DNA from 4 places in the Virgibacillus carmonensis genome. Region 4 is predicted to be linked to each of the others. Evidence: riboswitches for the same ligand, from Rfam matches in the RefSeq annotation. Region 4 holds a riboswitch; each other region holds the start of a gene.

Region 1 (8,677 bases), on a different contig from region 4:
ATATTTTGATGATTTGTGAATGCTGAAAAAAGAAGCTCCCAACTAATTTGGGAGCTTTTGATGTTGTGATTCATCCTATGGAGAATGTTCAAAAAATCGCCAAATGATAAATGGCAAATCTCTTCGTTAAAAGAGGAACTTCTACTAAACCTAATTTCTAATTCGGCGACTTTTTGAACACGTATTTTTTATACTGCTTTTTTAAAACGTAAAATCAACTGGTTTCTTTTCGTTCTCTTCGTATTCTTTCATATACTTAATTCTGCGTTGTGCGGATGTTTGACTAACTTGTTCATCTGCATGGTAAGAAGAACGTACAAGCGGTCCAGATTCACAATGCTGGAATCCTTTTTTCAGTGCAATTTCCCTGAGATCAGCAAACTCGTCTGGATGATAGTATTTTTCAACATTTAGATGCTTTTTTGTTGGCTGTAAATATTGGCCAATTGTCATGATGTCAACGTTATGTGCTAAAAGATCATCCATTGCTTGTACAATTTCTTCTTTTGTTTCACCCAGTCCTAACATGATACTTGATTTAGTTGGTGTCTTTGGTGCGATTTCTTTTACCCGTTTCAATAGTTGCAGGGATCGATCATACATCGCACGGGCACGTACTTTCTTAGTCAATCGTCTTACTGTTTCGATATTATGATTAAAAATATCTGGTTCACTGTCCATTAATGTATGAAGACTTTCGTAATCTCCTTTCATATCGGAAGGCAAGATCTCAATCGTACAAGCAGGATTTGCACGGCGAATAGCACGTACTGTCTCCGCGAAAACTGCAGCACCACCATCCTCTAAGTCATCCCGAGCAACAGCGGTTACGACTGAATGCTTTAAGCCCATAATAGCTACTGATTCTGCTACGCGTTCTGGCTCTCCCCAATCAAGCTCATTTGGTAAACCGGTTTTCACTGCACAGAACCGGCAGCCTCTGGTACAAGTGTCACCTAAAATCATAAATGTAGCGGTTTTTCGCTCACTCCAGCATTCATGAATGTTTGGACAACGTGCCTCTTCACAAACGGTATTTAAATTCTTTTCTCGCATCAGCTTTTTCAATTTATTATAAGACTTGTTCGTATTAATTTTTGTTTTAAGCCATTCCGGTTTACGTATGTATTCTTCTTGTTTTGCCACCTGTCACACACTCCTCTGATGATATAAGTTCCATTCTTCCCCGGCATATTTCGTTTTTGCTAAATCATGAACTTCTTTCCATTGACTATCGGAAAGCTGAAGTGGTATAAAATCCATGTTCAGTTCGGATTGAAATCCTTTCCGAAATGCTTCTTTCAAATCATCGTATGTATGTTGCTTCTTGGTGATCTCATTTATGGTAATTGCTTTTTCAGAAAAGGCATTACGTTTTGTTTCCCTTATTTTTTCAGTTGGAAACTTGAACAAATCAAATAACATTTCTCTATTCATGCTCATTGGAATGGAACCATGCTGCAGAAGAACGCCTTGTTTTCGTGTTTGTGCATTTCCTGAGATTTTTTTGCCAGCTACAACCATTTCATAAAAGGCAGGTTTTTCAAAACAGACATCTGTTCTTTCCTGTCTTTTCTCTGGAATTGCGTAATCTGCCTGAATACCTAAATGTTTATAACCTTCTAATATACCTTTTGATAAAACAAAGTAAGCAGCGCGAATAGAGGATGGAATATATTCCTTCTTTTCCGAAACTACAATACTATAGGTTAACTCGTCGTCGTGTAATACAGCACTACCCCCGGTTAGGCGACGTACGAATTCACAGCTGTGTTTTTGTATGTTCTCGAAATCAATAGCCCTCTCTGCTTTTTGAAAATGGCCAACAGAAAGGCTAGGCTTTGACCAACCATAAAACCGTAATGTAGGGGGGATTTTTCCTTCACTATGCCAGTTAAGCAATGCCTCATCAAGCGCCATATTAACCGAAGCACTACTAAAGCCCGTATCAATAAACCCCCAAGTCTCATTCACATGTTACACCTCCAAATGTTGAGAGCAGTGGCTGGCACCGCCCAAATATTATAGAAAATAACGCGTTACTTTGGTTAACTTGCCCAAATAAAAAAACTGCATCCTTGGTGTGGGGTGCAGTTCGTTTGATGTAGTTGCTTTTGTGAAAAGTATACACCTCGACTTCACTTCCCCACGCTAGTATTATCTAGTTCGAGTAAAAGGGTCAGAACCACTGTCGTTCTTCTCAGCTGTTAAAATGCTCCCCTAGTGCTATTGATTAATATGTAGTTTTTCTATGTATATCTTAACGGGTTAAGAAGGTAATGTAAAGACTACAGGATACAAAAAACCTAACATATATACCTATCAAATTTGTCGCATTTTGCTACTTTTTTCCTGTTAAAGGTGAGAGTGTGGTGCTTTGTAACCGTTTTCATGAAAGTTGGAAATAAATCTATGAAACTATTAATTAATTTGCTAAGGTTTAGGTATACGGCCGTATGTATAGTAATAAGCGTGCAAATCAAATAGTATAATAGGGAAAGGTGATGTATTTTGAAAAAGGGAAATCTGAAGAAAACGATGACTGGAACAGCCTTAGCGTTAAGTTTAACTTTAACTGGTTTTGCAGGTACTGCCGGGGCTGCCGAGACTGGCGATAAGGCTCTTGAGGAAATGAAGGCGATGACAAAGTCGAATTTCGATGTAGTTTGGAATAAGGACAAAAATGTGCCAACTTTTGTTTCAGGAACGTTATCTGGAAAACCTGTAAAAGGTGTCGGCCAAGTAAAGCAATATCTAAAAGATAATAAAGAGCTTTACAAGTTAGACCCCAACTCTGACCTTACATTTGTAGAGAAGTCGAAAGATGATCTTGGAATGACGCATTACGAGTTTGTGCAATCTGTTGATGGCGTTCCGGTTTACGGTGCAAGGTTTACAGTCCATACGAATGAAAAGGACATCGTTTCTGCTGTTACGGGTGAGGTTCATCCTGAGGTTGCTAAAGAAATGGACACTAACATGAAAGCAGACCTGTCAAAAAATGCTGCGATTGAACATGCATGGAAATCGATTGATTTGACTAAAAAAGAAACCAAAGCAAAGAAGGAAGACAAGGAAGCTTTAAAAGAAGCTAGTAAACTGTCAAATTCAAGCGTGAAAAATACAGCGGAAAAAGCAGAATTAGTAGTTTATTCGAAAGATGGTGCTAATAAACTAGCTTATCATGTGGAACTTCAATTCATTTACCCTGAACCTGGAAATTGGCAGATTTTTATCGATGCAAAAGATGGTTCAGTAGTTGATTCGTACAATGCAGTGACAGATGCTGGTGCGGCTGATGGTTATGGGTATGGTGTACTTGGTGATTATAAAGAATTAGATACTTATTTATCAAACGGAACTTATTTCCTATATAATGTAACTAATCCAATGAGCGGTGTCATTGAAACATTTACAGCGAACAACGGGACAAGTTTACCTGGCTATCGTTCAGCTGACAGCAATAATGCTTATACTGGCAATTCACAAGGAGCAGACGTAGATGCTCATGCTTATGCAGATGAAGTATATGACTACTTTTACGATACTTTCGGTCGAAATAGCTTTGATGGAAACGGGTCTACCATAAGGTCAACAGTACACTATGGTTCCAACTACAACAACGCATTTTGGAATGGGCAACAAATGGTATACGGTGACGGCGACGGATCTACATTTGCACCACTTTCAGGGGCACTTGATATCGTGGCACATGAGTTAACTCATGCAGTCACCGACTATTCAGCAGATCTTGTTTATCAAGACCAGCCTGGCGCACTAAATGAGTCGATGTCAGATGTGTTTTCCGTGTTTGTCGAAAGAGAAGACTATCTACTAGGAGAAGATGTTTATACACCTGGAAGATCGGGTGATGCACTAAGAAGTCTTTCCAACCCACCAGCTTACGGGCAGCCTGGTCATATGAGAGATTACGTTTATACGAATGCTGACAATGGCGGTGTTCACACGAACAGTGGAATACCGAATAAGGCTGGATACAACACGATCACCAGCATAGGTGTATCAAAATCCGAGAACATTTACTATCGTGCACTCACTGTTTACTTAGGACCATACAGTAACTTCAGCGACACACGTGCAGCATTACTTCAATCTGCAGCTGACTTCTACGGCTATGGTTCAGAATACAATGCCGTGTCGAATGCTTGGAATAATGTAGGTGTATATTAGGAAGAATGTTTAATATGAAATAATGCTGACCAACGGTCGGCATTATTTCGCTTAAAATGAGCTAAAGGAGATGTGCTAATGCCCTTTATTCGACTGTCGTTATTTTTAATTCTGATAACGGTATTAGTTGCTTGCAACCAACAGGAGCAGACTAACGAAGCAAGTGACAAATCTAACGAGAACCAGGGAAACATAAACGAGAACGGTGATTCCTCTGTCAGTAGTGGAGGCATTGTTGCAGGTGAATTAGAGGCGACACTCCAGGTTGAAGGAGACCATGCAATTTTTAAGATAAAAAATCAAACAGGGCAGGTAAAGGAACTAATCTTAGCAGGAAAAACATCGTATGAATACGTCATTATCAATGAAGACGGGGAAACAGTCTTTCAAAAATCACAAAGCAAAGCCCAGTACGAGCAGAAACATCCAATCACATTAAAACAAGCGGAAGAGGTCGAATTTGAACTGCATATACCGAAAAAATTGCAAGAGGGTAGGTATTCCTTAACAGCTATATTGCATACTGACCCCGTTTTGAAGGCGAAAACGACATTTGCGATTGAAAAAAATTAAAAGCCAGTTTTCTGCACCTATTTGCAGGCTGGCTTTTTCTTTTTTTGATACATAAAATTTTTTTGCGTTATACTAAAAGAAATATTAGTTTGGGGGGAGGCCTACAATGATTACGTATCCAATTTTACAAAAGGGCGGAACAGTAGGAGTTACTGCACCGTCGTCGGGTGTGGAACCTGAGTTGCATGACATGTTTAAACAGGCAGTTAGTCGAAGCGAGGAAAAAGGATATCCAGTAATCTGCGGAGAAACCGTGTGGACACAAGAAAAGGCAAAAGCAGCTCCCGCTGAAATAAGAGCAAAAGAATTCAATCGGATGATGCAGGACGAAAAAATTGATATTATCATCCCTCCTTGGGGCGGGGAACTTCTAATTGAGGTAATCGACAAGTTGGATTTTGATTCCTTTCAGAAAAAATGGGTACTAGGATATTCGGATACAAGTGTTTTGCTACTTGCTACTACATTAAAAACTGGAATGGCGACAGCGCATGGTACTAATTTTGTAGATCTACGTGGCGAATATTCTGATACGACAACGGCCATGTGGGAGGAAGTATTGGCTACGAAAGAAGGAGAGTCGATCATCCAATATTCATCTGATAAGTTTCAAAAATCATGGGATCATGAGCACCTATCCCCTGAAGTATTCCATTTAACCGAGCAAACTACGTTGAAAACTTTATCAGGTGAAAACACCAGACTAAAAGGTAGATTGCTGGGCGGATGTATTGATGTAATTAGACATTTGATAGGTACACCTTATGGGAACATTCATGAATTTCAGAAAGAATCTATCCATAATGAGCCAATCCTATGGTATTTTGAAAACTGTAATTTAGCGACAACTGCCTTACGGAGAACACTTGTCCAAATGAAGTTAGCGGGCTGGTTTGATAATTGTTCGGGCATCATGTTCGGTAGAAGTAGTGCGAATGATTCAGTGGAGAACTATGATATAGAGGATGTATATAATGATTTAGAACAAGACTTAAAGTTACCAATTGTATATGACATTGATTGTGGTCATGTTCCACCACAAATGACACTTATTAATGGTGCCTATGCTGAAGTCGAAGTCCAGAATGGAAAAGGCGAAATAGAACAGTGGTTTAACTAAAGAAGCTGTCTTCTAAAAGATTGTTGTGCCACAAAATCACTAAACTACGATATTGTGGCAACGCCCGATTCCGCTTCGGGTAGTCGCTTTCCGCGGGCAACGCTTCAGCTTCCTCGGAAGCAAAAACCGCTTCCTTGAAAAAGAAAAACACTTTTTCTGCGTGCGATGCCTTTTCAGTGAAGCTTTCCTTGTCTTACGGGATCTTCAGCTGTTGCTTTTCTAAGCAGGAGTCGACTGTCCGAAGCGAAAGTCAAACGCCATGCTAGCGAAGGAAATACACGAAGACTCCAGCGGGAAAAGCGAAGACGACGAGACCCCACAGTGAGCGTTCTTTGCTACGTCTAGCTGCGGCTCCTAGCGCCTAGCAAATAGTTAGTCAGGATGAACGTAGGGGAAAGGCACCCTGCTGTTCACCTGCCTATCTATTTGTACGCCGCTGGGCAGTCGCTTCCGCTTTTCGAAAGAGCGAGGAGGCTCAGCGCAGCCCTAAGGTGCGCGTAGTGTATTTCCGGAGCGGTATGTTATGACACAATTTCGTAAGGATTAAGTAGCAACAAAACTTACGAAAAGAGCCAAATAAAAAACTGTCTTCAAAAGGCACGGAATGACAGGATAGAAAATTACTGGAATGCTAAAGTTGGATTAGAAAGGAGAGGATGAGGTGGAAGGTCTTCAAAGAATGGCTGATGGTATCGATTTTATTGAAAAAAATCTGGGGTACGATTTCAAAATTGAAGAAGTAGCAAACGTAGCATGCATGTCTAAATTTCATTTTCAACGAATGTTTAGCATGCTGACAGGAGTAACAGTGGCTGAATATATCCGGAGAAGAAGATTGACATTGGCTGCACAAGAACTAATACATTCAAAAAGTAAGGTCATTGATGTCGCGCTAAAGTTTGGCTATGAAACACCAGAATCTTTCTCAAAAGCATTTCGCAAAATACACGGAGTAAGCCCGTCATCCGTACGTCAAAGCAGTCAATTATTGAAGGCTTATCCACGACTCTTCTTTCAAATTCAATTAAAGGGTGATGTAGAAATGGATTACAAGATTGTCGAAAAAGATGCGTTTAACGTGGTCGGAAAAGGAATAAGAACAACTACTATAGATGGGGAAAACCATCGTAGAATCCCAGCCTTTTGGGATGAGTCTAACAGCAATGGTTTCACAGAAGAACTTGAAAAGAATTGTGGGTCTATTGGCATAATTGGTGCTTGTATGGAGTTTGATGCCACTCAGGAGAAACTGACCTATTTCATTTGTGCTGAAAAAAACAGACATGATATCCCCTCTGATTGGGAAGAAAAGAAGATTCCGGCATCTACATGGGCTGTGTTTGAATCGGTTGGAGCAATGCCTGATGCGATTCCAAAAACATGGGATCGTATATTTTCCGAATGGTTCCCATCAACAGGTTATGAGCATGCTGGTGGACCTGAGTTAGAAGTATATTCAACTAAAGGTGACGTAAGAGCAGAAGATTATTGCTGTGAGGTTTGGATTCCGATTGTGAAAAAATAATGCTTAATAAAAAGAGCGCACGCTGTGATGATGAGATTCATAGCGTGTGTTTTTGTAAACAAAGAGGTTAATTGAGATACCGGTTCTAATGAAACATATCAAGGGGTCATCAATAGTTAACCGATAGCCGCATTCTAAAATTATCTTTAGACGGAGAACCTGTTAAACGTATAATTGACTTAAAAAAACATCTGTTTGCCGCATGACAAACAGATGCATATCCTACTATAAGCTATTTTTTATCAATTCCCTGATTTCATCCGTTTTTCCAGCATGGAATAACTCCACAATCTTGCTCCCAACAATAACTCCATCACAATTCCCGCCTAGTTCTTTTGCCTGGTCTGAATTGGAAACGCCAAATCCTGCTAATACGGGAACTTGGGCTATTTTTGTTAAACCCTGTAAAAAGCCTTTCACACTATCACTATGTGTAGCTTTGGCACCAGTTGTACCTGTTACGGATACTGCATACAAAAAGCCTTCCGTCCGTTTAGCGATATCAGAAAGTCGTGATTCACCACTGGTTAATGCAGCCAGTCTCACAAAGGCAATAGATTTTTCTGTTAAAAATCCGCCAATGAATGCTTCTTCTTCAAGTGGTAAATCAGGAATTATCACGCCATCAACTCCAGCTTCCGCGCAGTCATTTGCAAATCGCTCAACCCCGTAAGTATAAATCGGATTAAAATAGGTCATCAAAATAATAGGAATATCTCTATTTTCTTTGTTATTCGCTAGAGTTTGAAGAACTCCCGCTAAATTCGTTCCGTTAGCAAGCGCACGTAAGCCAGCGTTCTGAATAGTCGGACCATCTGCTACAGGATCTGAAAATGGAATGCCTAGTTCGACAGCACTAGCACCGCAGGATTGCAGGAATTCAATTCGATCATTTATGTTATCGAGCCCACCATCACCAGCCATAATATAAGGAATAAACAGTTTTTCATTCTTAGCAAGTTTTTCTTGAAAAGTCTGATCGATATACGATTTACTCATTTTCATTTCCCTCCAATGCTGCTTTTACTTGTTCTACATCTTTATCCCCGCGTCCGGATAAACAGATAACAAGTGTTTGATCCTCATTCATTGTTTTAGCGTGCTTCATAGCAAACGCAATCGCATGTGCGCTCTCTAGTGCTGGAATAATACCTTCTTTTTTTGATAAAATCTGAAATGCTTCTAATGCTTCTTGATCCGTTATAGACGTGTACATAACACGAGACGTTTCGTGTAAGTGACTGTGCTCTGGCCCTACACCAGGATAA
Region 2 (6,347 bases), on a different contig from region 4:
ACGCAATCACTACTGCTGGGCCAGGCCCCAGTGTTATCGCTGCCATCACATTTACCGCATGCTGGACAGGGTATGCTTTTGCGATCCCAGCCGGAAACCAAAGTAATTGCGATCCTATAACGCCGATTGCGATAAAAACTGCCATTGTGGTCAAAACTCTTGTGCGATACATCATTAGCCTCCTTTTCGAATTTTCTAGTCCAACCACCTCCTTAATTTTTACTATTTACCTCTGCTAATCTAGTAGCTACCTCTAATTCATAAGCCGCTTCTTTACAACTTCCCGCCTGACTAATTGCTGAAATAATCGATATACCCGACGCTCCAGATTTCATGATATCCCCTGCATTTTCCCTTTTAATCCCACCAATTGCTACAATTGGAATAGTTATTCTTTCACTGACTTCCACTACTCTTTTTATCCCTATTGGATCGAGTGCATCCGCTTTGGTAGATGTTATGAAAATAGGTCCAATTCCAAGATAATCAGCACCTTGTTGCTCGGCAAGGACTGCTTCTTCGACAGTTGACACTGATACACCAACAGACATATAGTTTGGAAGTCTTTCTTTTACGTTAATCAACGATTCATCTTTTTGACCAATGTGGACACCGTCAGCATGAAGCTTAATGGCCAAGGCAATATCATCATTCACAATGAACGGAACATTATTATTCAGACAAATATTACGAAGTTCAATCCCTAACTTATACTTTTCAACACCCGTTTTGGCGGCAAGCCCCTTTTCCCGATACTGAAAAATTGTAATACCCCCATCAATTGCTTGTTGTAGAACATATGCAGGATCCTCTATTGTATTTGTGCTACCCATAATAAAATATAAGCGAAGACTTTTTTTATCTACCATCTGCTTTATTCTCCTTTTAAAGTGAGCTCGCGAAGACTTGCCTTTGCCTTAACCTTTTCTTCAGTTAAGGTATACAATTCATCCAATAAGGATGGTAAAAACGTTCCCGGACCCTTACAGTGCTCCATTGCTAACTCTGCTGCTACACCATAACTACACACTGCTTGCACAGACGCATCATAGAAATCTCTACTTACACTAAGAAATGCACCAACAATTGCCGTTAATAAACACCCGGTTCCTGTAACATTTGGAAGCATTGCTACCCCGTTTGTGCATTGCGTATACTTATACCCGTCAGTGATGGTATCGACTTTTCCTGTTGCAACAACTACCGCCTTATATTTTCCAGCAACATGTGTGGCTGCTTCAGGGTCAATTTCATCTACTAAGGTATCAGCACCTTTTATTTCGGCATCCAACCCTGCTAGTAAAGCTATTTCTCCAGCATTACCACGGATAACTGACACATCAACTTTGGATAAAATTTGTTTGATTGCACTCGTACGAAAAGATGTCGCACCAATTGCTACTGGATCTAAACTAACTGGTATGCCTTTTTTATTGGCCGCTTTTCCTGCAAAAATCATCGCATTAACCTGATCTTGTGTACATGTGCCAATATTTAATACGAGCGCATCCGCATGTGATGCCATTTCAGCCGCTTCTTCAGGGGCATTTGCCATAGCAGGTGAAGCGCCTAACGCCAATAATCCATTCGCTGAAAAATTAGCAACAACCGTGTTCGTGATATTATGAATTAGCGGTTTTTGATTTTTGATCTGTGTAAGATAGTTCATTGAAAAATCCTCCTATTCCTTTCTGGCAATCCTTGTAAACGATGACCCCAATGGTTTGTTGGACCATTTCCTTTTCCAAGTTTTAAGCTAAAGCGAATAGCATCTGTGATAAATAATTTCGCTGTCTTCACTGCATCATAAACAGAATTCCCTTTTGCGAGTTCAGCCGCGATGACCGCGGAATACGTACACCCTGTTCCATGTGTATGTTTGGTATCTATTCGCGCAGTGGGAAACCTGTGTATGTCAGCACCGTCATATAAAACATCAACCGCTTCTTCGCTAAAATGATGACCACCCTTCACAACCGCCGCATTCGCACCAAGCTCATGAACAATACGCCGCGCTGCATCTTCAGCATCTGCTACGGACTTGATAGATTCAGAGAGTAACACTTCTGCCTCTGGTACATTTGGCGTAGCAACTGTTGCAAGTGGTAATAGCCGTTCAATCATTGTTTGTTTCGAATTGACGTCCATCAGATGGTCACCACTTTTTGCAACCATTACAGGGTCAATCACATAGGGGATCGAGTGCTTCTCAATTGCCTCTGCTATAACCACCATCATCTCTGAAGTGGCAATCATTCCTGTTTTGACTACATCTGGTGAGATATCCGCTAACACACTTTTGATTTGTTTCTGGATAAAATTAGTGGGTAAGTGCTCTACATCCTGAACGCCAATCGTATTTTGTGCTACAATCGATGTCACAACACTCATCCCATAAACCTCACGCTCCTGAAAAGCTTTTAAATCAGCCTGTATCCCAGCACCTCCTGTTGGATCGGTGCCTGCAATGGTAAGTACGGTTGGAATAGAATGTTTCATAGAGAAGAGCCCCTTTCATTCAGAATTGAACATCCAATAGGGGCAGTGAAGAATCTGATGCGGAGTATTTTTTAAACAAAAAACCACCCCAGAAATTGGAGTGGTTTGTATTTATACAAAGTTGTCTTTGATACAACCGACCTCCACTTTCCTACGCTAGTATGAACTAGATCAGGTTCAAAGGGATTAAGAATTTCCTTATCTCAGCCAAAATGGCACCCCTAGTGGACTTTCTATTAAGTTATAACCTTACTTAAACACGTATACCTTTTTTTGTCAATTCGATAAATGGACTATTTCTGTTATCCGGTACAAATCATGATAGTATGGTCATCAGGATCCTTTAAGGTAAAAAAAGAAAAGTCATCAAATTCAACGATAACTGAATCAATTTGATAACCAAGGTTTTTCGCAAATTGATAGGAATCATGGATATTATCTGTGTGAAAATTAAACAGTGGATATGGAGAAGGATTAATTATTTTCTTCTCACCCTTTGGTCCAGCATCCAATGTTAAACCTGTATGGTGGTTAATTTTCAGATTAAAGACCGGCTTCGAAACTTCTGATGGTTCATAAGCTTCTCCCAGCAATCTCGCATACCATTCTACCGATCTAGCTAAATCACTGACATGAACAAAAATCGTGTTGATCTTGCTTTTAATAGGATTGTGCATAGGGTAATCCTCCTGTTAAATAGTTTTGACCATTTTATAATTGATAAAGCTAAACCCATCTACTATTTTTGTTTGCGTCGCAAGTACATGATAACTTCGAGAAAGAAAAAAGGGTTTCGCTGTAATGCTTGCGTCAGTCGATAAACGATTAATGTGATGCTGCTTCGCGTCAAATTCGAGCCGTGTAATAATCTCTGAACCAATACCTTCTGCTTGATGGTCTTTATGTACATACAGCAAATCAATCCAACCATCCTCAGTCAGGTTGCCAAAACCTACTATTCCACCATTGATAATTGCAACATATGTAGTGGTTTTTTCTAAGCGATCTACCCATTCATCAAGTGGCTGGGAGTTATTAGCCCATACCTTGACCTGTTCCGTTGAATAATCTTTTCTATTTATTGTTAAGATCGTTCCTCTAAATAAAGTAACAACCTCATTAATCATATTTTCTTCAAACCGTTTTAATTCCAAAAAAACATACCCTACCTTCTTTTTTATTCACTTTATCGTGACCAACATTCATTACCTATCTGACTTGCAGCTCCATCTTTACAAATTCAAACCTACTACCATTCGTTTCCTGCATAAAAGTTTCTACTTCTACAAAACCAGCTTGCTTATAAACCTTTATTGCTCTTTGATTAAAGGTGGCTACGGATAGTGTGATTTTATCTGGGTTATACTTTGTTTTAGCTAAAGCAAGGCCTTCCTCTAAAAAGTCTAACCCATTACCATCCCCTGTTAAGTCAGGCCTCATTCCTAACCCAATGTCCACAGTGGTTGAATCTGTTTTATGAAAGCTGAAAAAGCCAATTACTTTATTCCCGTCCTGCACAACAAACGTCGATTCACTACGTTGTTCCGGATCAATGAACTCCAGAAAATCTTCCGCATCTGCTTGTATATCATAAAAAGAATATTCACCACCATAATGCCAGCTATATGCAATTTCCTCCGCTTGTTCTTGAGTCATGATTGAAAACTTAAATAGCATTTAATTCCTCACCCCTTGAAACACATATGGAATCGATGATGCCAACAAGACCTTCACGCCATTCTTATGATATGGCATTAATTCAGCTGCTGTATTCAAATCTACCCACTTCACTTCTGAAATACCAACACTGGTATCGGTATCTTGAATTGCAAGTTCCCCACCAACAATTTTTGCCTTATAGGTAATAAATAAGGCATGGTGATCATCTTTCGTCATAAAAGCTTCATTCACTGAAACGATATCGTTAACTTCTACCGTTAATCCTGTTTCCTCTTTCGCTTCCCGGACAGCAGCTTGCTCCAAAGTTTCGCCTGCTTCAACAGCTCCTCCAGGCAACGACCAGTTATTATATTTATTGTTTTTCACCATTAATACTTTATTTTCCACTTCATCATGGATAAGTGAATAAGCAACATCTACTCGTCTCAACTTTACAAACCCCCTTATCTATTTTCTAACCAAAATCTTCGTTTCACATTTCCATCTTCTTCCGTAAGATGCTTATCTTCAATACCGACCTCTCATGTCCATTCAATTAATATGCTTAATTAATTTCGCAGGATTCCCACCCACCACAACATTATCCGGAACATCTCTGGTAACGATGGATCCCGAAGCTACAACGACATTGTTTCCTATTGTCACTCCTGGGTTTATAACAGATTTCCCGCCAATCCATACACTATCTCCAATAGTGACAGGCTTTCCATATTCGATACCACTAACCCTTTCCACTGGATTAATAGGATGTGTCGCTGTATAAATATGTACACCTGGGGCGATTGCACAGTTTTTTCCTATCTGTACCTTGCAAGCATCTAGAATGACACAATCAAAGTTAGCATAAAAGTTTTCACCAACATGAATGTTATAGCCATAGTCACAACGAAAACTAGGTTCGATAAATATATTTTCAGAGCAGGAACCAAAAAGTTCTTTTAAAAGTTCTGTTCGTTTCAAATTCTCCGTTTCCAGTGATTGATTAAATAATCGGGTTAACCGACGCGCACGATTGCGCCCTTCTATTAGTTCGGAAACAAATGGATTATACATTTCCCCGGCTACCATCTTTTGTTTTTCAGTTTTAATCATAACCATCTCCTTTTGCTATCACTTTGCTATAATTCCCGTAAAATCATCGTGATTACGGATGACATCTAGCGAATAAGCTAGCAACTTTCATAATCATAAGTGCCAGTCGGATTAGACTTTTATTATATAATATTCTTTCACTTTATCCCCCATTCATTTTAACCATTCTATTATTAAGTCTGATAATAATCCTGCACCTCATAAGAATGAAAACCGCAGTCTTCGTATAGCTTAAGTGCATGTTTGTTTTCAGTAGCCACTTCTAATAGAATGTCTTTTCCCGATGCTTGCTCAGTAAGAACTGTTTGGATCAAAGCAATTCTCCCATAGCCTTTTCCTTGAAATGCTGGAAAAACAGCGAACCCATGAATATAGATTTCCTTATCATCACGCATGATACCTATTTTACCAACTGTTTCCCCATTTACATCGATCATATAGGAAGTTTTCTTATCATTTTCCGCATTACCCTGATTAAATTCACGCGCACCGGCTTCTTCCAAACCAAAACATGCCACATCCAACTTAATTTCCGCTTCCAAATCAGCTGAAGTAGCCTTCCTTAATTGAAGAGGATCATCGCTAACTTCTAACTTTTTCAACTTCCATTTCATTTGGTACTCCGAGAAAGCATATTCTGCAGGAAGGGTTTGCAAACAGCGCTTAGCCGACTTTGACTTAGCCGGAGCATTGACTAAAATTCTTTTTGCATTACTTGGGATCTCTTTTATTGCTTCCTGAAATAAGGTCGTAAATATGCCACATCCTCTTTTATAGGGATGGACCATTCCACAAATTTCATATTCATTGCCAAATCGATAGATAGCTATGAAACCAAACAAGTCATTATTATTATAATGAAAAAAATCCATCTTCTCCTTTTCTTTTCTTGCCTTTAACATCTCCCAATTTAGTTTGAGTTGAATGCTCTCCTCTTTTTCACATATATCTTGTAGCCGTTTAATATCGGTTAATTGTTGTTCGTTCAACATGATGTAACTCCTTTTAATTTTTCGGTTTGTATTTTGCTAACCCTATTTAATTTCTCCACAGGCTTAGTGAATTCCTTTAAATGA
Region 3 (8,677 bases), on a different contig from region 4:
TATTTTTAAGTAAACTAGCCATTAAAAATGATACGATATACGTAATTAAGATTATACGGAAAGGTGGGAAACTTTTGAGTCAATTAAGTATTATCCCATGTGGAAAAAAGAAATTATGGGATAAGGAACCTAATCGTGGCGCTACACAAGCTAAGCATACTTATATCGGAACATTCCATACATTTTGTCGTAACTACGCGTTGCAATTTACCGATCAATGGGTGGTTTTGTCGGCAAAACATGGCTTTTTGATGCCAGAAGATATAGTGGATGAGAATTACGATGTGACGTTTAATAAGAAAAGTAATGAAATTATTTCATTTGACCGTTTGCAAAAACAGGTAAAAGCGAAACAACTTGATCAATTTGACGAACTAATTATTTTGGCAGGAAAAAAATATAAGAAAGTAATTGAAGGTAGCTTTGACAATAACATGTCTATGAAGTTTCCACTTGAAGCATACAGTGGAATGGGTTACATGCAACAAGCACTAAAGAAAGCTGTTGATAATGACAGTCCGTTACATTGATTTTTGAGAGTGATGAAAGGCATTTATCTGCCGTTCACTTATAGAAACAACTGCCACCTTTTAAAAAGTACTATCGATTGTAGAGATAGTACTTTTTAAAGGAGGAAATAGATATGAGGCCATTACTAATTATTGATCCGGGACATGGGGGAAAGGACCCTGGTGGTGGGTCCAATAAATTTTGGGAAGAAAAGAATTTAAATTTAAAGATATCCTTATACCAGTACAATCGGTATAAGCAATTAGGAATACTCGTTTCTTTAACAAGGCAATCAGATGTAACACTTACACCTGAAGTGAGAACAAGAATTGTACGAAATAGTGGGGCGACGTTTTGCCACTCCAACCATATAAACGCTGGAGGCGGAGACGGGGCTGAGATTATACATTCTATATATGGTGGGAAAGAAATGTCTAGAAAAATAGCAGCCGAAATGAAAGCTGCCGGACAGAATGTTAGACGAGTTTTCACTCGAAGGTTGCCATCAAATTCTAACCTGGATTTTTATTTTATGAACAGGAATACGGGAACAATCACTACATCGATTATTGAATATGGATTTGCTGATTCAGAAAAGGACGACATTCACCAGTTACAAACACAATGGAAAACCTATGCTGAAGCAGTAGTGAAAGGATTTTGTTTGTTTACTGGAAATGCCTATTTTTTGCCAACCGTACAAGGTGAAACAAACCCAAGCAAGCCATTAGAAATCTTAAAGATACCTGCGAGTGCTAACTCATGGCGTGTGTATCCATTAGATAAGAAGCCTGTTAAAGGTAATGAAAAAGGATTTCTTAGGCCGTCCAAATTTAATGGACTCAACTATCAGGTTCTTGGAAACCCTTTAAAACACGTTTATACAGTCAAAACACGCGATTTTGGCACTGTAAACATATATGCACATCCGGAAACTGGAGCAACATTTAAGTGAAAAATGATGCAACTATTCTAAATCATCGGTATAATAGAATTAGAATTTTTACTATTGAGGAGAGATTGAATGGAAAAAACGTATGAGCTCACATGGGATTTGGATACTATTTTTAAGGGTGGTAGTGACTCAGAACAGTTCGACTCTTACCTAAAAGAGATTAAAGCTTCGATGGAAGAACTTTTAGGTTCCGTTCAACAATTTAATCCGACTAGTGGTCGTGCAGACACGTTAATTGGTATTGTTGATCGGTTTGAGGTTACGATGAAAAAACTGCGAGAAGCTTTTGCTTACATAAGCTGTTTAAGTGCGCAAGATGTAAAAGATGCAAAGGCTAGTATGTTAGTAGGAAAGCGCAGTGAACTAAAAGCAGAAATGGATGCAATCCGTACAAATCTTGATCAAAAATTAGTGCAAATAGATGATGCGAAATGGGAAGAACTTTTGACACACTCAACACTTAACGAAGTATCGTTTGTATTAAATGAGAATAGAAATAAAGCGAAAGAACAATTATCTGTAGATCAGGAAGTAATGATCAATGACTTAGCTGTAGATGGCTATCATGGCTGGAGTCAAATGTATGATGCATTAGTTGGGAACATGAGTGTTGAACTTGAAATAGATGGTGAGCGTAAGTCCTATTCAGTTGGGCAGGCGTCCAATAAATTAAGCAATCCTGACCGTGCCGTTCGTGCACATGTTGCAGGACAGATTGACAAGGCTTGGAAAGCTAATTCAGATCTTTTTGGACAAACGCTCAATCATTTAGCTGGATTTCGTTTACAAAAATATAAGCATCGTAAATGGGATTATGTTTTGAAAGAACCACTCGAAATTAATCGTATGAAAAAAGAGACGCTTGATGCGATGTGGAAGGCAATTACCGATTATAAGCAGCCATTTGTAAAATTTTTACAAAAAAAGGCTGACTTATTAGGACGTGAAAAGCTAAGCATGTTTGATATTGGTGCTCCTCTTTCAGATTCTGTTGAAACAAAAACGTTCTCAGAGGGCGCCGATTTTATTGTGAAACATTTTCGCACCTTCAGTCCAAAAATGGCGGACTTTGCACAAATGGCGTTTGATAAGCGGTGGATTGAAGCTGAAGATCGTGCTGGGAAAAGACCTGGTGGATTTTGTACAAGCTTTCCAGATAGTGAGCAAACACGGATTTTTATGACGTATTCGGGAACATCCTCTAACGTTGCAACATTGGCCCATGAACTTGGTCATGCTTATCATCAACATGTGATGAATGATATTCATGGTTTAAATCAAGGGTACGCAATGAATGTCGCAGAAACGGCTTCCACCTTTGCTGAGATGATTGTAGCGGATGCATCTGTAAAGCATGCAAACGATGATAAGGAAAAAGTGTCTTTACTAGAGGATAAAGTGCAGCGTGGTGTAGCATTTTTTATGAACATTCATGCTAGATTTTTATTTGAAAATCGCTTTTATGAAGAAAGAAAACAAGGCATGGTATCCGTTAAGCGATTAAATGAATTGATGGTAGAAGCGCAAAAAGAAGCGTATTGCGATGCTATTGATGATTATGATGAAAACTTCTGGGCTTCTAAACTGCATTTCCATATCACTGGTGTACCATTCTATAACTTCCCGTACACATTTGGCTATTTATTCAGTCTTGGCCTGTATGCACATGCATTAGAATCTGACGGAGACTTTGAAGAGGACTATATAGCATTGTTGCGTGACACCGGTCAAATGAATGTTGAGGACCTGGCAGCAAAACATTTAAACATTGATTTAACGAAGCCCGATTTCTGGGAGAGTGCGATGAAGCTGTGTGTCAAGGACGTTGAGGAATTTCTCGATTTATCCTGATACATTAGTATTGTTAAACTACTAGAAATTCGTTATAATAAATGTAATGAAAAAAGCAATATAAAAAGCCTACAGGGGGAGCCATTTGGCTGAGAGTGAACATATATTTGTTCTGACCCTTTGAACCTGTTAGTTAATACTAGCGTAGGGATCGTGACTTTTTTGATGGATAAAAAGCAGTGCGCGAGGAATCCACCATCAGGAAACTTCCCCTAGGCATTGCTTTTTTTGTTTGGAAAAAATAGGGGAGGTAATAGTTTTGCGTTCAAAAAAGATTTTATTTTTAATTGAGGTATCCATTTTTACAGCATTAGCACTCGTATTAGATTTAATTCCATTTTTGTCGTTTAAAATCTGGGCTCAGGGTGGATCGATTTCACTGGCGATGATTCCGGTCTTTATTGTTGCATTTCGGTGGGGGATCAAAGGCGGTTTGTTGTCCGGGTTCCTCTGGGGAGTTTTACAGGTGGCGACAGGTACGGCTTATATTTTAACCCCAATCCAAGGAGTCTTGGATTACGGGGTTGCTTTTACTGTTTTAGGTTTTGCTGGGATTTTTGCTAATAAAGTACAAAAAGCAGTTAAAGATAGTCGTACAAAAAAATACTTAACATACATCATGTTCGGCGTATTGTTGGCTTCAAGTCTACGTTTTATTGCCCATTATATTGCGGGTGTAGTCTTTTTTGAGTCTGCAATCGATGGGCAAACGGTCTGGATGTATTCGTTACTATACAATATATCCTACATGATACCATCATTTATTATTTGTACTGTCGCTGTGTTCCTCTTGTTCCACAAACAGCCAAGAACATTGTTAAACGCAGCTTAATAAAGTTACTCAACAAATGACAGCCTTGATTCTTATCAAGGCTGTCATTTTTGTTGTATACTGTCTATAAGAGGTGATGTTAATGCGTGAGTTAATTGGCGTGTGCCAATCATGTGGTAACAACGTGTATTGTGAGAATGGATTTTTTAATGGCCATCAAGAAAATGGTAAGCTTTTATGTAGTGAGTGTGCTGAAAAATTAGATAATGAGAATGGGTAGGCAGCCTTTTTTTAATAAGGTTGCCTTTTTGTATGCTACATACTGATGAAACCGTAAAAGTTACTGATGATCGATACGGGTCACAAGAAATAATAGAATATGTACTACCCATAGAATCGGGAGCTTTCTTTCACTCAATCTTGTAAAAGTGCATAGGCTATAGCACATTCAAAAATAAAGGATGTGAGAAAGGAAGTAGAAATATGGAATTAACCGTTTCACATTGGTTATATGGATTTTTTACGTTAGTAATTATTGGAACCATGATTTTCAAGAAGGGTGTTGTACTTCCCACCTTACTTGGAACGTTCGTGATTGCGTGGGTGTATAAAGGGAGCTTGGTTGATGGATTTACCGCAATCTTCAATGCCAACCTTGTTGCAGCAACGGAACTATTCAGTATCTTCCTAATCATTACATTTATGATGGCATTACTTCATGCTTTACGAGATCTTGGTGCGGATCGGCGAATGATTCAACCAATTCAAAAAATGATGGTTAATGGTCATGTATCGTTTTTCGTTTTAATCGGGGTAACGTATGTCATTTCGTTATTTTTCTGGCCAACACCTGCTGTACCGCTTATTTGTGCGTTATTGGTTCCTGCAGCTGTTCGGGCGGGCCTTCCAGCCATGACAGCTGCAGTGGCAATTGCTTTGGCTGGGCAAGGAATGGCACTTTCGTCTGATTATATTGTACAGGTAGCTCCAAGTTTATCTGCCAAGTCAGCTGGCATCAGTACTGCAGCAGTAACAGATACGGCGTTAATTTTATCACTGATCACTGGTGGTGTAGCAATTCTATTGGCTTATCTCATGTATCGTAAGACAATTCGTAAAAAGGACAGTCCACTAATTGCAGAGGATTTAGCAAGACTGGAAACAGCAACTGAATCTACAAATATGCCCCATGGTGCACATTTATCAACATGGAGTAAGGTATTTGCAATAGTGGTACCAGTATCCTTGTTGGCAGTAGTCATTTATATGATCTCCACAAAATTAACGTCTGGTCGTATGAGTGGCTTTGAAGGTGGTGGTGGTGCAGCATTTATCGGGGGCGTTGCTGTTATCTTATTACTACTTGCGACAGTTGCGTTTGGTAAGCATCATGCACTGGATTACGTTAGTAATCACATTACAGAAGGATTTATTTTTGCCTTCAAGGCGATGGGACCAGTAATTCCGATTGCAGGGTTTTTCTTTTTGGGTAGCGCAGATTTTGCTGGAAGCATTCTTGGCATTGATGAAAATCCACCTGCATTTCTGTTTGATATTGTTCAATCTATTCAACAGTTCCTGCCACAAAGTGCTTTACTAGCCGGGTTTAGTGTATTAATTATCGGTATCATAACCGGACTAGATGGATCTGGATTTTCAGGTCTACCATTAACTGGAGCGTTAGCTGCTTCTCTTAGTAATGAATCGATTGATACAGAAACTCTTGCAGCAATAGGCCAAATGGGTGCAATTTGGACTGGTGGTGGAACGCTCGTCGCTTGGTCTTCTCTAATTGCTATTGCGGGTTTCTGTGGGATTTCTGTCATGGACTTGGTTCGGAAAAACTTTATTCCGGTTATTGCTGGCTTGCTTATATCCACAATGGTTGCGATCTTTTTACTTTAAATCTGAGGCATATGTTTGGAAAAATAGGGTAATCATTAGTATAAGGAATTAAGAGGATGTTTAAAAAAGTCACCAAATGATAAATGGCGAATCTCTTCGCTAGAAAAGGAATTTCTACTAAGTGCCCCACGTCCTGTGGGTAGCATAGAAGTCAACACATCGCGCGCAAGTCTGGTCCTCAAGACTTTCGTGCCTCGACCTTCTTATTTCTAATTCGACGACTTTTTGAACGCACATTTTAAACATTTTTTTTACTGGAGGTAACCCTATTTATGTCGAAACAAACAAGCTCGATTGTACAAGAATCATTGAACGCACTATATGATGATGAATTATTCTTACCGGATTTGCAAGATGGAATTAGAGAAAAGGCTTTTACCTCATTAGTTTCTATTCTTTCTACTCCAAATCACGTGAACAAATCATTCTTACGAGTGGCACTTGAAAATGATAAGGTAGTACGGATACCTGCGTTTCGCGTTCAACACAACAATATCTTAGGACCATACAAAGGTGGTATTCGTTTTCATGAGTCTGTTAATGAACAAGAAGTTATTAATCTAGCTTCATTGATGACGCTGAAAAATGCGCTTCATCACGTTCCGTTTGGCGGCGGAAAGGGTGGTGTTGCGATTAATCCACGTGAATTTGAGACAAAAGAATTAAATTTAATCTGTAAAAAATATGTTCAATACTTTAGTGAAATCTTAGGACCTGATAAGGATATACCAGCACCAGATGTTGGCACCAGTGATCGTGAAATGGACTGGATGATGGGTGAATACAAAAGTATTCGTCCAGGTAGTAGATATCGTGGAAGCTTCACAGGAAAAAGTGTTGTGAACGGAGGATCATTAGGGCGCAGGGAAGCAACTGGTAAAGGGGTTTATTATACATTCCGATATTTGCTTCATGATTTTGTTACAGCTCAACGTAAATGGCTTGAAGAACGGGAAAATATTTTTGCCAAAACAGCTCTCGATCATAGTGATAAAGACTTGACAATGGCGGTGCAAGGCTTTGGAAATGTTGGATCAATCGCAGCACTTGAGGCGTATAGATGCAACTATCTAAATAACAAAATTGTTGCAGTGAGTGACCGCAATGTAACATTATATAATTCGGATGGTCTTGATATTCCTGTTTTAATCAAGGTTTCTGAGTCTAATAATGGTGATTTACCTACTAGTGAAGAACAACTTGCTAATGCGGAGGTTAAAGCCAAAATAATGGGTCGAGATGATATATTGAGTCTTGACACTGATGTTTTGATTTTGGCCGCGCTTGAGGATCAAGTTCATGCGGATAATGTCCATGACGTCAAAGCACGTATTATTGTCGAGGGTGCCAATTCACCTGTAACTGCTGAAGCAGATCAAATTCTAAGTGATAATGGTACCATCATCGTACCTGATATTTTAGCTAATGCTGGTGGTGTAATTGTTTCTTATTTTGAGTGGATCCAGGGAAGAGAGACACAATTTTATACAGAAGAAGAGGTCCTTACAAAACAATTTGGTAAGATGAAAGAGACGTTTGATACGATTCTGCCGCAATTTTTTGGTGACCCGCACCCATTGCGCCAAAATTGTTATATTCATGCAGTCTCTAAGCTTTCGACTGTTTTATACCGTCAAGGAAAACTTTATTAAAGGGGAGGTCCAAAAATCACCAAACGAAAAATACGAATTTCTTCGTTGCCTGGTCTTTTGGTCATTTACGTTCTTAATCGACCTCATTTCTAACTTGGCACCTTTTTGAACAACCACTTAAATATACCACAAAATAAGAAAGCACTTCCTACCGTGGAAGTGCTTTCTTATTTTGTGGTATAATAATATAAAAATTCAGTAAATGATTTAATTATTAGGAAATTTCCAAGGTTGGGGGGTGAAATTTTGGAAGACAAAGGCGTGACACAATGGACAACGACAAAGTATCGTCAACATCTTATAACTACCGAAGAGGACGCAGTTGCTCGTGAGTTTGCGCTTACAATTACGATTAATGGTGAACAATATGCAACCATCGTTTGTACGCCAACAGATCTAAAGGAATTAGTAATCGGTTTTTTAGCGTCTGAAGGGATGATTCGGAGGTACGATGACATCCTGTCCATTACAGTGGACGATTATAAAGGTTTTGCATATGTAGAATTGCATTTTCCAGTAGAATTTACTGAGCGAACTGAACGTTGGATTGGCTCATGTTGTGGAAAAAGCCGTGAGTTTTATTTGAAACAGGATATTAAGGTTGCGAAAACAAGTACAACTACGATGAAATTAAAGCCGAATCAAATTTTTAGCCTGATGCATTGTTTTGATGAGCAAGCAGATGTGTTTGGAAGAACGGGTGGTGTTCATCAGGCTGGACTAGCTACAGAACACCAAATTAAAGCTGCCTTCATTGATATCGGTAGACACAATGCACTCGATAAATTATTTGGTCATATTTTAATAAACAAATTACCTGTAAAAGGCTATTGTATATTGTTTTCAGGCCGAATTTCTTCAGAGGTAGTACTTAAGGTTTCAAAAATTGGTGCTGGTATTCTGCTAGCAAAATCGGCTCCTACTGATCTAGCACTGAAACTGGCAAGAGATTTACAAATAACCGCAATAGGATTTATTCGGAACAGTAGTTTAAATGTGTATACGCATGAAAATAGAATGCAGGAGAATGTG
Region 4 (8,677 bases):
AAAAAAGAGGTAGGCATTGACCTTGTTTATTCTTATTTGCTGAAGGGAAAAGTCTAAGTAGATAAACAAGGAGGCAATATATACATGGTGAAAAATTTTGATTTAATCGTAATTGGGACAGGTCCAGGAGGTGCTAGTGTAGCATCAAAGTGTGCCAGTGCTGGCTGGAACGTTGCCATTTTAGATGAACGTGAGTATGGTGGCACATGTCCATTACGTGGTTGTGATCCAAAGAAAGTATTAGTAGGAGCGGCTGAACTTATAGACCGAAATAAGCGGATGCAAGGAAGCGGAGTTCAATCCACTGTTCAAATAAACTGGCAGGAGCTGATAAAGTTTAAAGATACTTTCACAGATCCAGTACCAGAATCTATGGAGAAAAGCTTATCTGAATCGGGTGTTACAACATTACATGGTACAGCAAAGTTCGTCGGTGAAAACGACATTCAAATCGGCGATCAAAAACTTACTGGTAAAAATATTGTTATTGCTACAGGAGCTATTCCAACACCACTTCCAATCGAAGGTTCAGAACATCTTACCATAAGTGATGAATTCCTAGATCTTAAAGAATTACCGAAGCACATCGTATTTGTGGGTGGCGGCTACATATCATTCGAGTTTGCCCATATTGCAGCACGAGCAGGTGCAGAAGTTCACATCGTTCATCGAAGCGACAAACCTTTAAAAGCATTTGACCAAGAGTTGGTTAACGAACTGCTAGATAAATCCAAGGATATTGGCATTCATGTTCATCTTAATAAGCCAGTAAATTCTGTAGTGAAATGTGAAAATGGCTATACGGTTAATTCGGATGAGGTTTCTTGGGATACTGATTTAGTTGTTCACGGTGCTGGACGAGTTCCTGCAATTGAAAAATTAGATCTAGAAAAAGGAAATGTTAAAAGTGGAAAGAGTGGTGTAACTGTAAATGAATTTTTACAAAGTTCATCAAATGAGCATGTCTATGCGATTGGTGATGTAGCAGATACGGAAGGACCGCCGTTAACCCCGGTTGCTAACATCGATGCAGGTACGGTTATCAGTAATTTATTAAAAGGAAATCAGAAGAAATCGATGTATAAAGGAACACCATCTGTAACGTACACTGTTCCAAAACTTGCGTCAGTTGGTATTTCTGAGGAGAAAGCGCGTGAGACTGGCAAAGATATTGATATCAATCATTTGGATACATCTAGTTGGTTCACCTATAGCAGAACCAACGAAACCCATGCTGCTGTTAAAATCATTACGGATAGAAGTAATGAGCTTATTTTAGGTGTGCATTTACTTAGTGATGAAGCTGATGAATTGATTAACTATTTTGCAATGGCTATTCAACTAGACCTGACAACTGATCAACTTAAAAACATTACTTTTGCTTATCCATCTGCGGCATCGGATATTGGTGCACTAGTCTAATCATTGACAAGCGGTATTAAGTACGATAGTTTTCCTATTAGTGTACTTAATAGGGAGTTGTTTTTAATTGGAAAACGTTTTAGTTATCGTTCTGGCGATAATCTTTTATTTATTGTTAAAAAGAATCATGCCGGTAATTGGTGTGAGACGTAAGAGCCCCTCTGAATTGCATGGCCATTTGAAGGATAAAGGTAAACAATTTATCGATGTTCGTTCAGCTGAAGCATATAAGCAAGATCATATACGTGGTTTTGAAAATATTCCATTGGGTGAGTTATCGTCAAGTATTGAAAAACTTGAGCGAAGTAATGAAATTGTTCTCATTAGTGATAACAAGAGGCAAATGAAAAAAGCGAGTGCAAAAATGAAAAGAAGAGGATTTCGATACGTTACAACTGTACAAGGTGGTATTCAAAGTTGGAACGAAGGAGGAAACAAATGATGGCCTCATCCGAATCAAATGAAGTTTATAAGCTCTATCAACGATTAATAGATGCATGGAATAATCGCGACGCAAATGAAATGGCGGAACTTTTCACAAATGAAGGTGAACTGATAGGGTTTGATGGGAGTTTAACAAGCGGTAGTGATGAGATTTATTCCCATCTCAAACCAATTTTTGAAGAACATCCAACACCACCTTTTGTGTATAAAGTTAAAGGGGTGCGAAAACTAGATTCAGATACAGAGATTTTGCGGGCTATAGCTGGTATGGTTCCGCCAGGACATTCAGATCTTGATCCTAATCTAAATACCCACCACACGCTCGTAGCTGTTAATAAAGATGGAAATTGGCAGATTGAACTTTTTCAAAACACCCCAGCTCAATTTCATGGTAGACCGGAATTAGTTGAAAAAATGACAAATGAATTAAGGGATATAGCAAATTAATAAAAATGGACTTCCGCACATAGGAAGTCCATTTTTTCATACTAATTTCTAAGTATCTTTATATATATAAACTAGGGTGGAGGTGACATTCGTGTGGGAAGAATTTAAAGCATTTGCAGTGAAAGGCAATGTTCTTGATTTAGCAATTGCAGTTGTAGTGGGAGGAGCGTTTGGGAATATCGTCTCATCTCTAGTCGATAATATTATCACGCCCCTGATTGGAATTTTGTTAGATGGTATTAATTTTTCCAACTTAATGTACAAGATCGGTAGCGCACAAGTTACGTATGGCATCTTTATTCAATCGGTGATCAATTTTGTTATTATTTCATTTACTATTTTTATATCTATCCGGTTATTAATGAAGATTCAACCTAAAGAGGACTCAGTTGAAAATAAGCCCCCAAAAGTTGATTCCAAAGAAAAACTCCTTATTGAAATACGTGATTTACTAAAAAACAAAAATAGGAAATAAGTCATTTATTATTCAACGAACTCCGGGGGTGACAGGCACCGACCAATCTGTTAACATAACTATGACAACTAAATAATGAAAGTTGTGGGGGGACCAGTGCATGCTGGTTGAGATTGTATCCGTTAGATACTGACCCTTGGAACCTGATCTGGTTGAAACCAGCGTAGGGAACATGTTCAGACGATAATGATAATGTATTTTCGTATGCGCCCTAGGACCGTTCCTATGGCGCTTTTTATATGTCTTTTTTATCATACATAATCCCTAACGCTTGTGAACAATCCGATCAATCCAAAACCCAAAGTACGGAAAAAAAAGAGGGGGAATGGAATATGAAAAAAGTATTACTAGCATTAACCTGTGTCCTTGTTCTTATTGCATGTAGTAAGGGCGATGAAACCAGCACGACAACAAAGAATCAAGAATTACAGGAAATATCGATTGTCCTTGATTGGACACCAAATACCAATCACACAGGAATTTATGTCGCACAAGCAAAAGGATATTTTGTTGATCAAGGTTTAGATGTGGAGATTGTTATGCCTGGAGAAGTAGGTGCAAACCAGTTGGTTGCCTCAGGTAAGGCCGATTTCGGTGTTAGTTATCAAGAGGGAGTCACCCAGGCCCGTGTGCAAGGCGTACCAATTGTATCAATTGCTGCTGTCATTCAGCATAATACTTCAGGATTCGCATCACCAAAAGAAAAGGGAATCGATTCATTAAAAGATTTTGAAGGTAAAACATATGGAGGGTATGGCGCTCCTGTGGAAAAAGCAATACTTTCCTCTTTAATGAAAAAAGAAAATGCTGCTATTGAAAAAGTAGACATCGTAAATATGGGTAATACAGATTTTTTCACAGCGGTAAAGCGTGATATCGATTTTGCTTGGATATATTATGGATGGACTGGAATAGAGGCAGAACTTCGAAATGTCGAATTAAACATGCTCTATTTAACAGACTACTCTGAGAAGCTGGATTACTATACGCCAGTACTTGCAACAAATGAAAAAATGATTGAAGAAAACCCGGAAACTGTGAAAAAGTTTATAGCAGCAGTTTCAAAAGGATATGGATTTGCAATAGACCAACCAGATAAGGCAGCGGAAATATTAATTGAAGCGGTTCCAGAAATAGATGCGGAATTAGTAAAAGCAAGTCAAAAATGGTTATCACCAAAATATCAAGCAGATGCAGAACAATGGGGAGTGCAAAAGCTTGAGGTTTGGGAGAATTATGCGGGCTGGATGTATGAACATGATCTACTAGAAAAAGAGTTGAATAGTAATGCAGCATTCACAAATGAATTTTTACCTAAAAAAGAGGAGGAGTAAGTATGAGCAATTCATTAGTAAGCATTCAAATTATACCAAAGACAAAAAACGGGGAGAATGTTATTCCATACGTAGATGCAGCGATTGCCGTCATAGAAGAATCGGCTGTTAAATATGAAGTTCATCCACTTGAAACAACCATGGAAGGAGACTTGTCAGAGCTCCTGGTGGTCATTGAAAAAATGAATGAAAAGATGGTTGAACTTGGGAGCGAAAGTATCATTTCACAGGTGAAAGTTTTCTATAAACCTAGTGGTGCATCCATGGATGAGTTAACGAAGAAGTACCGCTAATGAAAACTATGATGCAAAAAGGATGGAGACCTACAGTAGTTCTCCTCCTTCTATTTATATTATGGGAGGTGGGTAGTAAACTATTCGAAATACCGACATGGCTCCTTCCAGCACCGTCGCAAATTTGGCAAGTTGGTATTGATGAATGGCAAGGCTATCAGCACCATCTAGTATCAACGATAACATTAACATTGGTTGGATTTTCAATTGGAAGTCTAGTTGGAATAGTTGTTGCAAGCTGTCTGCACTTACTTCCATTGGTTAGAGAGGTATGTTATCCATTAATAATTTTATCGCAAAATATTCCTATTATCGTACTGGCACCATTACTTGTCATTTGGTTTGGTTTTGGGATGCTACCAAAGGTTATCATTATTACACTAGTTTGCTTTTTTCCTATTGTCGTAGCGGCATTAGATGGATTTAGGCAAACAGATCGTGATTTAAAGCATTATATGAAAATGGCTGGCGGAACAAGAAGCCAAATTTTTCGTAAACTCGAATGCCCACATGCGATGCCATCTGTTTTTTCTGGATTTAAAATATCCGCCACCTATAGTGTAATGGGGGCAGTAATAGCTGAGTGGCTTGGAGCCAGTGAAGGAATAGGTGTGTATATGACTTTAGCATCCTCTTCATTCCGAACCGATCGAGTATTCGTAGCGATAATGTTGATTATGATGTTGAGTCTATTATTTTTTGCATGTATCAATCTTCTAGAGAAGAAATTAGTCAAATGGAAACCAGAGAGGAGTTAATATGGGAAAACTTCTAGTAAACAAGCTATCCAAATCATTTGGAAATAAATCTGTTCTGGATAAAGTAACATTTACGGTGAATGAAGGGGAATTTGTTACCATACTTGGACCGTCTGGAAGTGGGAAAAGTACATTATTTCATTTGATTGGTGGCATCATTAACCCCGATTCAGGCGATATCTATTTAGATGAAAACCAAATCAATGGGAAAAGAGGGTCAATTAGTTATACACCACAAGCCCCTTCACTATTACCGTGGAGAACAATTCTTCAAAATGTTTTACTTGGTGCAGAACTAAGAGGTGAGAAAAATGAGGAGGAGGCATTGAAAATGATTGAGCGTGCTGGATTGAATGGCTATGAAAAGGCGTATCCCCATGAACTTTCAGGTGGGATGAGGCAGCGTACCGCATTCATTCGCAGCTTATTAAGTCCCCAAGCACTGATTTGCTTAGATGAACCATTTTCAGCCTTGGATGAATTTACCCGGTTGGATATGCAAAAATGGTTGTTGTCAATTTGGGAAGAGTATAAGCGATCGATTCTTTTTGTCACACATAACATTGAAGAAGCGATTTATTTATCAGACCGTATTATTGTCTTGTCAGCCAATCCTGCAACTGTTAAAAAAGAATTTACCATACCTTTTAAGCGACCAAGAAATGAAGATTTACTTTTAACAGAAGGATTTTTGCAATGGAAAAAAGCCATATATCAGCAATTAAGTAATCTCGGTTAAAAAGATCACAAAAATGTGTTGCCTTTTTCTCCCTTGGGATTTAAACTATAAAACGTTGTGATTTTGGATAACAAGGGGGCCTGCAACATGAAGGATAAAGATAATGAAATGGTTAGAAAAAATTTCACAGATATACTTTGGTATATACCACTGATTGTTTTTGTTGTTGGGGTTATTGTCATGAATGTTAATTAAATATCTTTAAGATATAAGGTCAACGTCTTTCAGAGGTGTTGCCCTTTTTTGTTTTGATTGATGAATATAGAAAGGAATTCATACTGTTGATATAGAAGTAATTAATGATGAAAAAAGAAAGTTGGAGTGATCAACTTGATGGATAAAATAAATATGGCTTCATCTATTGTATCTGTTGGATGTATTGTATTGTTTCTTGTTGCAGCCTCTTCAGAAGAATTCGGTAATTTTATTACTGCCATTAGTGGATTGCATCCATTTTATATTGTGTTATTTTTAACACTCGCCACCTTTCTATTCGGCGTGATAGGTTTTGGAGGAGTGTATAATTGGATTTCAATGCTAAGAAGCATAATGACGATCATACTTACATTAGCTTTATCGGCAATTATTATGTATATTTTATTTTTAACGAATTTGTTTCAACCTACATAAAGGGGTTTGCGGTTATGTTTGTTATAGTCATCTTTCTTGTATTTTTTATTAACGTGGTAATGTGCTTTTATATCAGAAAAGTTAATAAAAAGAAACAAATGCAGATATAAGATATTTGTAACTGGGCTGATATTAGCTGTTATATTAGTAGCATTGCTATTTTTTTCACGAAAGGAAAGCATAAAGGTTTTAAGGAAGCACCGGTATAAGAAAAATTCGCCATTCGCTATTAAGGACGAGGCGAATGGCGAATTTTTCTAAAGTACTTCATATCGTTTGGATAGTTTAAAGGAAGGTGCACATGATGAAGGTTCTAACAGTGACAGGCTATAAATCAATGGAATTAGGTATATTTAAAGCGGACGATCATAAAATATCGTTCATCAAGGCTGCAATCAAAAAAAGATTGATTATGCTTATTGAAGAAGGCCTGGAATGGATATTAATATCAGGTCAAATGGGTGTCGAATTGTGGACTGGGGAAGTAGTTTTGGATTTACAAGAAACGTATGATGTAAAACTTGGTATCATTCCGCCATTTGAGAATCAAGAAAATCGGTGGCCAGAGCCGATTCAACAATCGTATCAAGAACTTATTATGGCAGCTGATTTTCATCAACCGCTGTATAAGGGAGAATATAAGGGTGGTTTTCAATTCAAAGCGAAAAATGATTGGTTTGTTGAAAAAAGCGATGGGTGCCTAATCCTATTAGATGATGAACACCCAGGAAGTAATCAATTTTTTTATGAAAAGGCAAAAAAGGCAAGGAATTATCCCATATATTTAATCACTCCAACCGATTTGGATGATGCAGTAGAAGAGCAACGGATGGCAGATCCAGATTATTGGAGCTGAGCATGTTACATCGGTTTAAGTTGCCATTCTAACTAATGGTATAAGTTCTAATAAAGCGGCTGAAGTTTACAATTTAAATTGATGTAAGCCAGTAATTTCATCACAAAAATAAAGGCGACGACATTGTCATCGCCTTTATAGTCACTACCAATCTACCACAAATGATCTAGCATCTCATTTTGATATAAATTTGTGTTTATCCTACATTGTTCGGCTTCAATCGCGTATTGCCAACCGTAAAGCAACGAGTTTTCTGGCCCTTGAGGATTGTATTCCGGAGCGTTCTCTTTAGTGGTGATTTCACTCTGTGGAAATGCCGTCCACACAATTGTATTTCCTCTTGCTTCTTGATTCATTGCGTTATAGGCCTTTAATAGGGCGCTTCCTTCGCCAAAAACACCATAAATTCCCGGCTCATAAACAGAATCGGATAATGTATCATACCAACCTTCCATGAAAGCAGAATCTACTGGATAAACTGGCTCGATATCACCAAATATAGCAACTCCGTATAAGACGCCAAGGTCTTCGGCATATGCAATTGCCTCTTCAGCTTCTTCTTCTCCATGATCATAGCCAGTTGCATCTGTAAAATGGTTGTGTATGAGTAATATTCTTACACCTTGTTCATGCAGAAAGATTACCTCATTGGTATCTAATCCGGTTGAAACTCCATCCTTATCACCTAAATAACGTCCCCATATTTCTGGATGTCCAAAATTTTCATTTACACATTGATACAAGCCTTCATCCGTTGAACTAGCGGAATCAACACCCCAATATATTTTGATACCTTTGCTAATATTTTCCTCATTAGTCAATGTATTATCCGAGGAAGTTTGTTCATAAAAAATAAATATGTTTAAAATGATTGGGATCGCAAAGACGATAATCAAACCTATGGTTAAATAAATCGTGTACTTATTCATTAAAACCCTCCTTTCACACTTTAGCAGTATATTGGTGCTAAGGGAGGCTTGTGTAGGCAAAGAATAAGGTCATAAAAAAAGAGGCGAAACCCCTTTTGATAATCGGCAAATACGACAAGATACGGGTGGTGACAGCACAGAGAAAACAGATATCACGAAATAACGGCGTACATTTTATATTATCTAATTATATATCCGCGAAAAATCCTTTAAAAAAGCTTGGCTTATCTACCAATATTAAATTAATGTTTCAACCCAGTCTGGTGTAACTAACCCACATAATAGCTCAAGTTCCTCTTCACGCTTATCCAAATAGGAGCTAACTTGACGTAGGTCGTTATCAATATATG

What was found. A riboswitch is a leader RNA that binds a small molecule or an ion and turns the genes downstream of it on or off. The one in region 4 is predicted to bind thiamine pyrophosphate.
Region 1: another riboswitch for thiamine pyrophosphate. It lies ahead of AC3G7N_RS13235 (lipoate--protein ligase family protein); the one in region 4 lies ahead of AC3G7N_RS10635 (ABC transporter substrate-binding protein).
Region 2: another riboswitch for thiamine pyrophosphate. It lies ahead of thiD (bifunctional hydroxymethylpyrimidine kinase/phosphomethylpyrimidine kinase); the one in region 4 lies ahead of AC3G7N_RS10635 (ABC transporter substrate-binding protein).
Region 3: another riboswitch for thiamine pyrophosphate. It lies ahead of thiT (energy-coupled thiamine transporter ThiT); the one in region 4 lies ahead of AC3G7N_RS10635 (ABC transporter substrate-binding protein).

Annotation. Positions count from the first base shown of each region.
Region 1 is NZ_JBYQFJ010000016.1:35,004-43,680, reverse strand. Features, by position in the region: gene AC3G7N_RS13245 (VOC family protein) at 1-26, shown strand, start outside; gene lipA (lipoyl synthase) at 202-1,146, opposite strand; gene AC3G7N_RS13235 (lipoate--protein ligase family protein) at 1,150-1,974, opposite strand; TPP riboswitch at 2,127-2,232, opposite strand; gene AC3G7N_RS13230 (M4 family metallopeptidase) at 2,527-4,191, shown strand; gene AC3G7N_RS13225 (BsuPI-related putative proteinase inhibitor) at 4,270-4,764, shown strand; gene AC3G7N_RS13220 (S66 family peptidase) at 4,871-5,884, shown strand; gene AC3G7N_RS13215 (AraC family transcriptional regulator) at 6,546-7,409, shown strand; gene trpA (tryptophan synthase subunit alpha) at 7,635-8,408, opposite strand; gene trpB (tryptophan synthase subunit beta) at 8,401-8,677, opposite strand, start outside.
Region 2 is NZ_JBYQFJ010000049.1:2,430-8,776, reverse strand. Features, by position in the region: gene thiW (energy coupling factor transporter S component ThiW) at 1-172, opposite strand, end outside; gene thiE (thiamine phosphate synthase) at 213-869, opposite strand; gene thiM (hydroxyethylthiazole kinase) at 875-1,669, opposite strand; gene thiD (bifunctional hydroxymethylpyrimidine kinase/phosphomethylpyrimidine kinase) at 1,666-2,499, opposite strand; TPP riboswitch at 2,631-2,732, opposite strand; gene AC3G7N_RS19635 (VOC family protein) at 2,802-3,176, opposite strand; gene AC3G7N_RS19630 (GNAT family N-acetyltransferase) at 3,192-3,653, opposite strand; gene AC3G7N_RS19625 (GNAT family N-acetyltransferase) at 3,709-4,176, opposite strand; gene AC3G7N_RS19620 (NUDIX hydrolase) at 4,177-4,608, opposite strand; gene AC3G7N_RS19615 (maltose acetyltransferase domain-containing protein) at 4,711-5,268, opposite strand; gene AC3G7N_RS19610 (GNAT family N-acetyltransferase) at 5,445-6,263, opposite strand.
Region 3 is NZ_JBYQFJ010000014.1:7,712-16,388, reverse strand. Features, by position in the region: gene AC3G7N_RS12190 (DUF6884 domain-containing protein) at 75-530, shown strand; gene AC3G7N_RS12185 (N-acetylmuramoyl-L-alanine amidase family protein) at 644-1,465, shown strand; gene AC3G7N_RS12180 (M3 family oligoendopeptidase) at 1,535-3,316, shown strand; TPP riboswitch at 3,381-3,485, shown strand; gene thiT (energy-coupled thiamine transporter ThiT) at 3,576-4,148, shown strand; gene AC3G7N_RS12170 (hypothetical protein) at 4,572-5,993, shown strand; gene AC3G7N_RS12165 (Glu/Leu/Phe/Val family dehydrogenase) at 6,266-7,645, shown strand; gene fdhD (formate dehydrogenase accessory sulfurtransferase FdhD) at 7,892-8,677, shown strand, end outside.
Region 4 is NZ_JBYQFJ010000011.1:23,504-32,180, forward strand. Features, by position in the region: gene AC3G7N_RS10610 (HIT family protein) at 1-13, shown strand, start outside; gene AC3G7N_RS10615 (dihydrolipoyl dehydrogenase family protein) at 85-1,422, shown strand; gene AC3G7N_RS10620 (rhodanese-like domain-containing protein) at 1,490-1,864, shown strand; gene AC3G7N_RS10625 (SgcJ/EcaC family oxidoreductase) at 1,864-2,313, shown strand; gene mscL (large conductance mechanosensitive channel protein MscL) at 2,405-2,788, shown strand; TPP riboswitch at 2,865-2,975, shown strand; gene AC3G7N_RS10635 (ABC transporter substrate-binding protein) at 3,121-4,122, shown strand; gene AC3G7N_RS10640 (thiamine-binding protein) at 4,125-4,415, shown strand; gene AC3G7N_RS10645 (ABC transporter permease) at 4,415-5,173, shown strand; gene AC3G7N_RS10650 (ABC transporter ATP-binding protein) at 5,175-5,912, shown strand; gene AC3G7N_RS10655 (hypothetical protein) at 6,246-6,542, shown strand; gene AC3G7N_RS10660 (SLOG family protein) at 6,847-7,398, shown strand; gene AC3G7N_RS10665 (glycoside hydrolase domain-containing protein) at 7,551-8,327, opposite strand; gene chbG (chitin disaccharide deacetylase) at 8,565-8,677, opposite strand, start outside.